Regions from separate parts of the Paenibacillus sp. SORGH_AS_0306 genome, predicted to be linked through region 2. Evidence: a T-box and tRNA genes for the amino acid it is inferred to sense, from the RefSeq annotation. Region 2 holds a T-box; the other regions hold tRNA genes.
What was found. A T-box is a leader RNA that pairs with one kind of tRNA and senses whether it is charged. The one in region 2 lies ahead of metG (methionine--tRNA ligase), so its partner is inferred to be a tRNA-Met.
Positions count from the first base shown of each region.

Region 1: it has a tRNA-Met gene. The T-box ahead of metG (methionine--tRNA ligase) is inferred to sense a tRNA for this amino acid. The anticodon was not compared.
Region 3: it has a tRNA-Met gene. The T-box ahead of metG (methionine--tRNA ligase) is inferred to sense a tRNA for this amino acid. The anticodon was not compared.

Region 1 is NZ_JAUTBP010000001.1:3,274,164-3,277,421, reverse strand. It holds rRNA gene QE450_RS14225 (23S ribosomal RNA) at 1-803, shown strand, start outside; rRNA gene rrf (5S ribosomal RNA) at 866-982, shown strand; tRNA gene QE450_RS14215 (tRNA-Asn) at 1,035-1,110, shown strand; tRNA gene QE450_RS14210 (tRNA-Ser) at 1,114-1,205, shown strand; tRNA gene QE450_RS14205 (tRNA-Glu) at 1,306-1,377, shown strand; tRNA gene QE450_RS14200 (tRNA-Val) at 1,390-1,465, shown strand; tRNA gene QE450_RS14195 (tRNA-Met) at 1,492-1,565, shown strand; tRNA gene QE450_RS14190 (tRNA-Asp) at 1,573-1,648, shown strand; tRNA gene QE450_RS14185 (tRNA-Gly) at 1,702-1,776, shown strand; tRNA gene QE450_RS14180 (tRNA-Arg) at 1,797-1,873, shown strand; tRNA gene QE450_RS14175 (tRNA-Leu) at 1,889-1,968, shown strand; tRNA gene QE450_RS14170 (tRNA-Pro) at 1,979-2,052, shown strand; gene ruvC (crossover junction endodeoxyribonuclease RuvC) at 2,547-3,050, shown strand; gene ruvA (Holliday junction branch migration protein RuvA) at 3,047-3,258, shown strand, end outside.
Region 2 is NZ_JAUTBP010000001.1:2,692,155-2,695,412, forward strand. It holds gene metG (methionine--tRNA ligase) at 1-1,281, opposite strand, end outside; T-box leader at 1,358-1,613, opposite strand; gene yidD (membrane protein insertion efficiency factor YidD) at 1,654-1,935, opposite strand; gene QE450_RS11700 (Fur family transcriptional regulator) at 1,932-2,450, opposite strand; gene QE450_RS11705 (stalk domain-containing protein) at 2,741-3,258, opposite strand, start outside.
Region 3 is NZ_JAUTBP010000001.1:3,530,516-3,533,773, forward strand. It holds gene QE450_RS15400 (hypothetical protein) at 4-333, opposite strand; tRNA gene QE450_RS15405 (tRNA-Leu) at 887-966, opposite strand; tRNA gene QE450_RS15410 (tRNA-Arg) at 1,023-1,099, opposite strand; tRNA gene QE450_RS15415 (tRNA-Cys) at 1,118-1,191, opposite strand; tRNA gene QE450_RS15420 (tRNA-Gly) at 1,210-1,284, opposite strand; tRNA gene QE450_RS15425 (tRNA-Gln) at 1,314-1,388, opposite strand; tRNA gene QE450_RS15430 (tRNA-His) at 1,397-1,469, opposite strand; tRNA gene QE450_RS15435 (tRNA-Trp) at 1,501-1,574, opposite strand; tRNA gene QE450_RS15440 (tRNA-Tyr) at 1,582-1,666, opposite strand; tRNA gene QE450_RS15445 (tRNA-Thr) at 1,686-1,761, opposite strand; tRNA gene QE450_RS15450 (tRNA-Phe) at 1,784-1,859, opposite strand; tRNA gene QE450_RS15455 (tRNA-Asp) at 1,956-2,031, opposite strand; tRNA gene QE450_RS15460 (tRNA-Met) at 2,039-2,112, opposite strand; tRNA gene QE450_RS15465 (tRNA-Val) at 2,138-2,213, opposite strand; tRNA gene QE450_RS15470 (tRNA-Glu) at 2,315-2,386, opposite strand; tRNA gene QE450_RS15475 (tRNA-Ser) at 2,394-2,485, opposite strand; tRNA gene QE450_RS15480 (tRNA-Asn) at 2,489-2,564, opposite strand; rRNA gene rrf (5S ribosomal RNA) at 2,617-2,733, opposite strand; rRNA gene QE450_RS15490 (23S ribosomal RNA) at 2,798-3,258, opposite strand, start outside.

The DNA of each region.
Region 1 (3,258 bases), 580 kb from region 2:
TATTGAACTGGGGTGCGATTTGTACAGGATAGGTGGGAGCCGTAGACATCGGAGCGCAAGCTTCGGTTGAGGCGCCGTTGGGATACCACCCTGATCGCATTTGAGTTCTAACCTCGTACCGTGATCCGGTACAGGGACCGTGTCAGGTGGGCAGTTTGACTGGGGCGGTCGCCTCCTAAAGTGTAACGGAGGCGCCCTAAGGTTCCCTCAGAATGGTTGGAAATCATTCGAAGAGTGTAAAGGCATAAGGGAGCTTGACTGCGAGACAGACACGTCGAGCAGGGACGAAAGTCGGGCTTAGTGATCCGGTGGTACCGCATGGAAGGGCCATCGCTCAACGGATAAAAGCTACCCTGGGGATAACAGGCTTATCTCCCCCAAGAGTCCACATCGACGGGGAGGTTTGGCACCTCGATGTCGGCTCATCGCATCCTGGGGCTGAAGTAGGTCCCAAGGGTTGGGCTGTTCGCCCATTAAAGCGGTACGCGAGCTGGGTTCAGAACGTCGTGAGACAGTTCGGTCCCTATCTGTCGTGGGCGTAGGAAATTTGAGAGGAGCTGTCCTTAGTACGAGAGGACCGGGATGGACGCACCGCTGGTGTACCAGTTGTTCCGCCAGGAGCATCGCTGGGTAGCTACGTGCGGAAGGGATAAGCGCTGAAAGCATCTAAGCGTGAAGCCCCCCTCAAGATGAGATTTCCCAGTATGTAAGACCCCTTGTAGACGACGAGGTTGATAGGTTGGGGGTGGAAGTGCCGTAAGGCATGGAGCTGACCAATACTAATCGGTCGAGGGCTTATCCAATAAGCTAACACGCGATGTTTTCGTTTTCGGATTCAGTTTTCAGGGAGCAACACACCTGCCCGTTTGGTAATGATGGCGGAGGGGTTCCACACGTACCCATCCCGAACACGACCGTTAAGCCCTCCAGCGCCGATGGTACTTGGACCGCAGGGTCCTGGGAGAGTAGGACGTTGCCAAGCGAAGCAAGACGATTGACCGTTTCGAGGAGTGATCCGGCGAGACGGTGACTATTCCCTGATAGCTCAGTTGGTAGAGCACTCGACTGTTAATCGAGTTGTCACAGGTTCGAGTCCTGTTCGGGGAGCCATATGGAGAGGTGTCCGAGTTGGCCGAAGGAGCACGATTGGAAATCGTGTAGGCGTCACAAGCGTCTCGAGGGTTCGAATCCCTCTCTCTCCGCCAGAGGCCGTTTTATTACAGCCACTAGCCTAGAATATTAGTTGTAAATGGACTTGTTCTAAAAGTAATAAGATGTTAGTATGTAAAGTATCTGTTTTATTGTGGCCCGTTGGTCAAGTGGTTAAGACACCTCCCTTTCACGGAGGTAACAGGGGTTCGAGTCCCCTACGGGTCATATTACTTCTTTGGAGATTTAGCTCAGCTGGGAGAGCATCTGCCTTACAAGCAGAGGGTCGGCGGTTCGATCCCGTCAATCTCCACCATAGAATTTTATAGTAAGTATTAATGACGCGGGGTGGAGCAGTCCGGTAGCTCGTCGGGCTCATAACCCGAAGGTCACAGGTTCAAATCCTGTCCCCGCAATTAATCTGGAACCGTGGTGTAGGGGTTAACATGCCTGCCTGTCACGCAGGAGATCGCGGGTTCAAATCCCGTCGGTTCCGCCATTTTCTTTTAAAGAAATTGGTTCGATCATAGACTTTGTAATTCATATTATACTGCGGACGTGGCTCAGCGGTAGAGCATCGCCTTGCCAAGGCGAGGGTCGTGGGTTCGATTCCCATCGTCCGCTCCAATATTTTCTAAATTTTATATGCGCCCTTAGCTCAGCTGGATAGAGCGTTTGACTACGAATCAAAAGGCCAGGAGTTCGAATCTCTTAGGGCGCGCCATTTTTATCTTGATTGGCCGGTGTGGCGGAATTGGCAGACGCGCGCGACTCAAAATCGTGAGGGAAACCGTGGGGGTTCGAGTCCCTTCACCGGCATATTATTTATCGGGACGTAGCTCAGCTTGGTAGAGCACCTGGTTTGGGTCCAGGGGGTCGCATGTTCAAATCGTGTCGTCCCGATACTAAAAAACCATTGATCGTAATGATCAATGGTTTTTTTATGTTCATTTATATTCGTTTTAATTTGCTTATGATAAATAGTTATAAGAATAATATAAAGCTTGCTATAGCATCTACTGTATCGAATTACATCTACTGATATAGATGAATTATACGTACATATTTATAGTTATGATTTTAATAAGAATAACTTAACCTAGCTTTGAAATAGAATAGATTTTATTGAAATGAAATTTTGTTATTTTATTAACTCAAGTGGATTTATATTTGCTATAATGAAATGAAAGAGATACATATGTTCGCCTATTTAGCTTTACTTGAATATATGATTAAGATGATGAATAGTAGTAAGCCCTATAATAAATTACTCTCTATCATCAGTAAGAACTCATTTTATTTATTTGGAAAACAGAATATATGTATTCATTATGATTACTATTTTATTTATAAAAAGAGTATTAATATTTATGTAATAGAACAAGGGAGAGATCGATTTGCGTGTAATGGGAATTGACCCCGGAATTGCGATTGTTGGTTTTGGGTTTATAGATAAAAATGGAAGTAAGTTGACTCCTGTTCAATATGGTTGTATTCAGACAGAAGCTCATACACCTGATGAAGATAGATTATTGCATGTATATGAAGGTACTGTACAACTAATTGAGAAGTATCAACCAGATACGGTTGCTTTTGAAAAACTATTTTTTAACCGTAACGTAACTAATGCGATGTCTGTGAGTCAGGCGCGTGGCGTGATGATCTTAGCAGCTAAACAGAAGGGTTTGCCTATTGCAGAATATACACCAATGCAAGTAAAACAAGCTGTTGTAGGGTATGGTAAAGCTGAAAAAAGGCAAGTTCAAGAAATGATTCGAATGTTTTTGAATTTGCAAAAAATCCCGAAACCTGATGATGTCGCTGATGCATTAGCTGTAGCTGTATGTCATGCTCATTCTTATTTGCTAAATTCGAAGATAAATGAGGTATTGAAAAAATGATTGATTTTTTGCGCGGGCCGATAGTGCATTTAGAAAATGAATATGTGGTTGTAGATATGCAAGGAATCGGGTATCGCGTATTTTGCCCTAACCCTTATGCATGGATGAAAGAGACCGGTGAAGTCACCATTTATATTCATCATCATGTACGTGAAGATGCAATTCAATTATTTGGATTCCCTACACGTGATGAACAGAAATTATTTCG
Region 2 (3,258 bases):
ACTGATCGCTGTTAGAGCTACAGAAAATTCAAGATTTTCAAACGCATTTTCTACTTTCTCGATCGTCTGTGCAGCGATATCTTCTAATGTTCCATCCACTTCAAGTAGACGACCTGGATAAGCAGGAATAGTACCACTACAATACTTATCGACCATAGCTACCGAACGATTAAGCAAGTTACCTAGATCATTCGCCAAATCTGAATTGACACGATCGACAAAACTCTCCGGTGTAAATGTACCATCAGAACCAAAAGGTACTTCACGTAGCAAATAATAACGCAGAGAATCTAGACCATAACGATTGATTAAAGTTACCGGATCAACCACATTGCCTTTAGACTTGGACATTTTACCGTCTTTCATCAATAACCAACCATGTCCAAATACTTTTTTAGGTAATGGTAGATCTAGCGCCATCAACATAATCGGCCAATAGATTGTATGGAAACGAACGATTTCTTTACCTACCAGGTGAATATCTGCTGGCCAGAACTTGTTGAATAATTCTGGATTATCTGTTCCATAGCCTAATGCTGTAATGTAGTTAGAAAGTGCATCGATCCATACATACACAATATGCTTAGGATCTCCTTTGACTTGTACGCCCCACTCAAACGTAGTACGAGAAACGGCCAAATCTTCAAGTCCCGGCTTGATAAAGTTGTTGATCATTTCATTTTTACGAGATTCAGGTTGAATAAATTCAGGGTTATCTTGATAGTATTTCAATAGACGGTCTGCATATTTGCTCATACGGAAGAAATAAGATTCTTCTTTAACTAATTCTACAGGATGTCCACTATCCGGACTTTTCCCTCCAATAATCTCGCCATCTGCATTACGCTCAATATCGACAATTTGCGTCTCTGTATAATAGGTCTCATCTGGAATACTATACCAGCCTTCGTATTCACCTTTATAAATATCACCTTGTTTGAGCAAACGATCAAAAATTTCTTGAACTACAACTTTATGGCGCTCTTCAGTGGTACGGATAAAATCGTCATACGAAATATCTAATTGATCCCACAATTTTTTGATTCCTTCTACTACACCATCAATAAATTGTTGTGGAGTCTGTCCTTTTTCTAACGCTTTACGTTCGATCTTTTGTCCATGCTCATCTGTTCCTGTAAGATAACGAACATCGTATCCTCTTAGGCGTTTGTAACGAGCCATCGCATCACCGGCTACAGTTGTATATGCATGACCGATATGCAATTTGTCGCTCGGGTAATAGATTGGTGTTGTCAAATAAAAAGTAGGTTTGGCTGACATTATAATTCCTCCTTAAATATGTTGAAATTGCTATGTTCTCATTTCCATATCTGGACGCAAAAAAGCCCCCGCCCCTATATGGGACGAGAGCATAGACTCACGCGTTACCACCCAAATTCTCTACTCCTTTACAGAAGTAGACTCTTTCAGTCTTTTGCAGACTGCCCATTAACGCTGGTTCACGCTGAAGCCTTACATATGTATACGTGACATATGCTTGACTACAGTTCCTCCCGGACCATATTCGATGACGCTAACCATACCGGTTCCCAGCTACTCCGGCTCTCTGTACTGGTGCATTTTTCATCTACTTATCCATTCACAGGAAATAATATTTGATGTTATGAATATACCGAACTTCCAAATCACCTGTCAAGCATTTTGCTGTTCCTGATTAGTGACTGAAAAAGATGTATCCTTCGATTTGGCAGGCGGTACAGGGTCAAATCCTCCTGGATGAAAAGGATGACATTTCCCTATCCGTCTGGCAGCTAATCCTACACCTTTGACGACACCATGAATATCAATTGCTTCTAAAGCATACTGAGAACAAGTCGGATAAAAGCGACATGTTGGTGGTTTGAGTGGTGAAATGAATTTGCGATACACATGGATCGGCGCCTGAACCGCACGACGACTCAATTTGCGCTTCACTGGCTTTTACCTGCAGGCTCATGAGTATCATATTCATGAGCAATCAATTTAGATGGTTTGAGATGTAGAGTGGGACCTTCTTTGCCATCTCCAGCACCCATTTCTTGACGACAATCTTTACAATATCCGAACACTTCAAATTTGTGTTTGACCACTTCAAATTGTTCAGGCATATCTGTCATATCCATCGGGCAAAAAGCAATCGGATACGTTTTTTCACATTGTAAGCAGATCATATGATGGTGATGATGGTCTTGACTGCAATGACTTTTAAATTTGACACCATCTTCAAAAACGATCTGTTCTAATACACCTAGCTCCTGCATCACACGCAAATTGCGATAGACCGTATCAAAGCTAAGCCCACTGTACTTTTTACCCATATAGTCATATACATCTTTAGCGGTCAGATAACCGGGAGCTTCTGCAAATAAACGTGCTAATGTGCGACGTTGATCTGTAATTCGCAACCCTTGTGCTGACATCGTATCGATGATTTGTTCTGTCGACAGCATGAGTTATTCCTCCTGTCCTAATCTATCTTTTATCGTTTACATGAATTATTGTATTATTCGTAATAATAACTATTATACAACATAACGGTGTGCGATGCGTAATTATTCGTCAAAAGTTTATGGCGATTACGTTACTAATTGAAGCGTATTGGAACATCATTACACATTTCTCCATCATGCCTTATTTGAACACAATCGTCAATTGATTCTAGTAAAAGTTAATGATTATATCAGAACAAGCAAAAAAGCCCGAATCAGTAAAAACTGACCCGAGCTTTTTGATAAAACGATTATTGTTTTTTAGCTGGCAATTGTGTGAATAACAAGTTGACTGGCAAGTTACTACCAGGCGCTGCTGTAAACCACAATTCTACTGCTTCTGTATCTAATGTTCCTGTACGATAAAGCACAACATTATCATTCGCTGTTGTTGCTGCACCATTATTTTTAATTGCTGTGATTGCTCCATTTACATACATGTAACCAGAGTAACGACCACCACGAGCATTAAAGGAAATCATTGTGTTAGGTGCAACCATATCTAACTTGATTTTGTATAACACACCGAAGTTACCTGCGTTAGAAGCTTCAGTCATTGACATTGGATCTGTACCCATTAAGTTAGGATCACTATTATTGTCTCCGATAGGCATACGAACTGTTGTGTTACCGATCAAATCAGCTACATGAATATTACGTACAGAATTATCATACGTACCACGGTTATGAATACCATCGCGATCCAATTTAGGTTCTGTAGCAAGTGCCGCAATAGGATCTGCATTTTCGTCAATCATCATCACTGTGT
Region 3 (3,258 bases), 840 kb from region 2:
TGTTTAGAACATTCTATTCTGTTCTTGTTGATGATGACGATTTTTTAGTAATGAATAACCCCACCATATTAATGCGATTCCAATAGCAGGCCCGATAATCCAAGACAATTTAGCAAATAGGATACATGCACCTATAACGGATAATGCAATTCCCAAAAATCGATGTCCGCTTTGTAAAGCATAATATCCAAGTACAAGTAATGCGACTGGGAATAATAGTCCTATCAGATAACTGAGTAGACTATGTACTTCGGGTAAAAATTTGCCAAAAACCATCAACACACCGATGAAAATTAATGCAAAAGCAGCTATACTTTTACGATTTATGCGCAAATGTTCCACCTCCTTTACCTCGTTATTGGTATTCATCATTTTCGGTATACGCTTCTTAGATGTTGATCTTTAGCCAGATAACAATACTTTAAGATTGTAAAGCAAGTACCTTTTCACTTTCCTATCTGGTTGTAGCAAATTTTGTCTTTGCCTTATATACACATTGTAAAGTAGAATTGTATTCTGCAAAATGGACTACAGGTGGTTTTTTATCCTAGACCTTAGACGGGGAGCCCTTGTGCATTATCAGATTAACTTATACATATATTCAATTTAAGTACATACTACATACTACATACTACATACTACATACTACATACTACATACTACATACTACATACTACATACTACATACTACATACTACATACTACATACTACATACTACATACTACATACTACATACTACATACTACATACTACATACTACATACTACATACTACATACTACATACTACATACTACATACTACATACTGAACAAGTATGCTGTGTGATTCTAAAAAAGCAAATAAAAAAAGCACCAGATCAAATGATCTAGTGCTTTTCATGTGTATGCCGGTGAAGGGACTCGAACCCCCACGGTTTCCCTCACGATTTTGAGTCGCGCGCGTCTGCCAATTCCGCCACACCGGCTAAGTAAAAATAATGCTATTTTTTTGGTACTTCCATTTAAAACATAAGAGCTAAAATGGCGCGCCCTAAGAGATTCGAACTCCTGGCCTTTTGATTCGTAGTCAAACGCTCTATCCAGCTGAGCTAAGGGCGCAAGAATTTAAAAAATAACTGGAGGCGCCACCCAGATTCGAACTGGGGATAGAGCTTTTGCAGAGCTGTGCCTTACCACTTGGCTATGGCGCCATATTATATTGTAAAATTTGGAGCGGACGATGGGAATCGAACCCACGACCCTCGCCTTGGCAAGGCGATGCTCTACCGCTGAGCCACGTCCGCTTACATATCATTTAAGTAAAAGTAAATAATGGCTGGGGATATAGGATTTGAACCTATGCATGACGGAGTCAAAGTCCGTTGCCTTACCGCTTGGCTAATCCCCAATAAAAAGGGCGACCGATGGGACTTGAACCCACGAATGCCGGAGTCACAGTCCGGTGCGTTAACCCCTTCGCCACGATCGCCATGCTATAAAATAAATCATTAATGTTATATTGGCAGGGGCAGCAGGAATTGAACCCACACTAACGGTTTTGGAGACCGTTGTTCTACCTTTAAACTATGCCCCTTCAAAACTGGTGGAGGCTGATGGATTCGAACCACCGAACTCGGAGAGAACAGATTTACAGTCTGCTGCGTTTGGCCACTTCGCTAAGCCTCCACAATAAATAAAAAAAAGATGGTGCCGGCGAGAGGATTTGAACCCCCGACCTACTGATTACAAGTCAGTTGCTCTACCAACTGAGCTACACCGGCAAGTGTTATACATTAAGCTAAATGGTGGCTCGGGACGGAATCGAACCGCCGACACGAGGATTTTCAGTCCTCTGCTCTACCGACTGAGCTACCGAGCCGTAGTCTAATGTATTGCTGTGTGTCGACTCTTCTACTCAATCACGATGATAACCATCTATTAATGTAGTGAGTTGATACTTTTATAAAGCAATTAATGGCGGAACCGACGGGATTTGAACCCGCGATCTCCTGCGTGACAGGCAGGCATGTTAACCCCTACACCACGGTTCCAGATTAATTGCGGGGACAGGATTTGAACCTGTGACCTTCGGGTTATGAGCCCGACGAGCTACCGGACTGCTCCACCCCGCGTCATTTTTCTTACTATAGTATTCTATGGTGGAGGTTGACGGGATCGAACCGCCGACCCTCTGCTTGTAAGGCAGATGCTCTCCCAGCTGAGCTAAACCTCCATTGTGACACAAAACATATTATATCATTTTTTGATTAGCATTGTCAAGTTATTTTTATAAGCAATGTTACTAAACTTAACAATGTAATGAAAGAAAAGATATGACCCGTAGGGGACTCGAACCCCTGTTACCTCCGTGAAAGGGAGGTGTCTTAACCACTTGACCAACGGGCCTTACTTGTGGCGGAGAGAGAGGGATTCGAACCCTCGAGACGCTTGTGACGCCTACACGATTTCCAATCGTGCTCCTTCGGCCAACTCGGACACCTCTCCATATGGCTCCCCGAACAGGACTCGAACCTGTGACAACTCGATTAACAGTCGAGTGCTCTACCAACTGAGCTATCAGGGAATAGTCACCGTTTCGCCGGATCTCTCCTCGAAACGGTCAATCGTCTTGCTTCGCTTGGCAACGTCCTACTCTCCCAGGACCCTGCGGTCCAAGTACCATCGGCGCTGGAGGGCTTAACGGTCGTGTTCGGGATGGGTACGTGTGGAACCCCTCCGCCATCATTACCAAACGTGCAGGTGTGTTGCTCCCTGAAAACTGAATCCGAAAACGAAAACATCGCGTGTTAGCTTTATTTGGATAAGCCCTCGACCGATTAGTATTGGTCAGCTCCATGCCTTGCGGCACTTCCACCCCCAACCTATTGACCTCGTCGTCTACAAGGGGTCTTACATACTGGGAAATCTCATCTTGAGGGGGGCTTCACGCTTAGATGCTTTCAGCGCTTATCCCTTCCGCACGTAGCTACCCAGCGATGCTCCTGGCGGAACAACTGGTACACCAGCGGTGCGTCCATCCCGGTCCTCTCGTACTAAGGACAGCTCCTCTCAAATTTCCTACGCCCACGACAGATAGGGACCGAACTGTCTCACGACGTTCTGAACCCAGCTCGCGTACCGCTTTAATGGGCGAACAGCCCAACCCTTGGGACCTACTTCAGCCCCAGGATGCGATGAGCCGACATCGAGGTGCCAAACCTCCCCGTCGATGTGGACTCTTGGGGGAGATAAGCCTGTTATCCCCAGGGTAGCTTTTA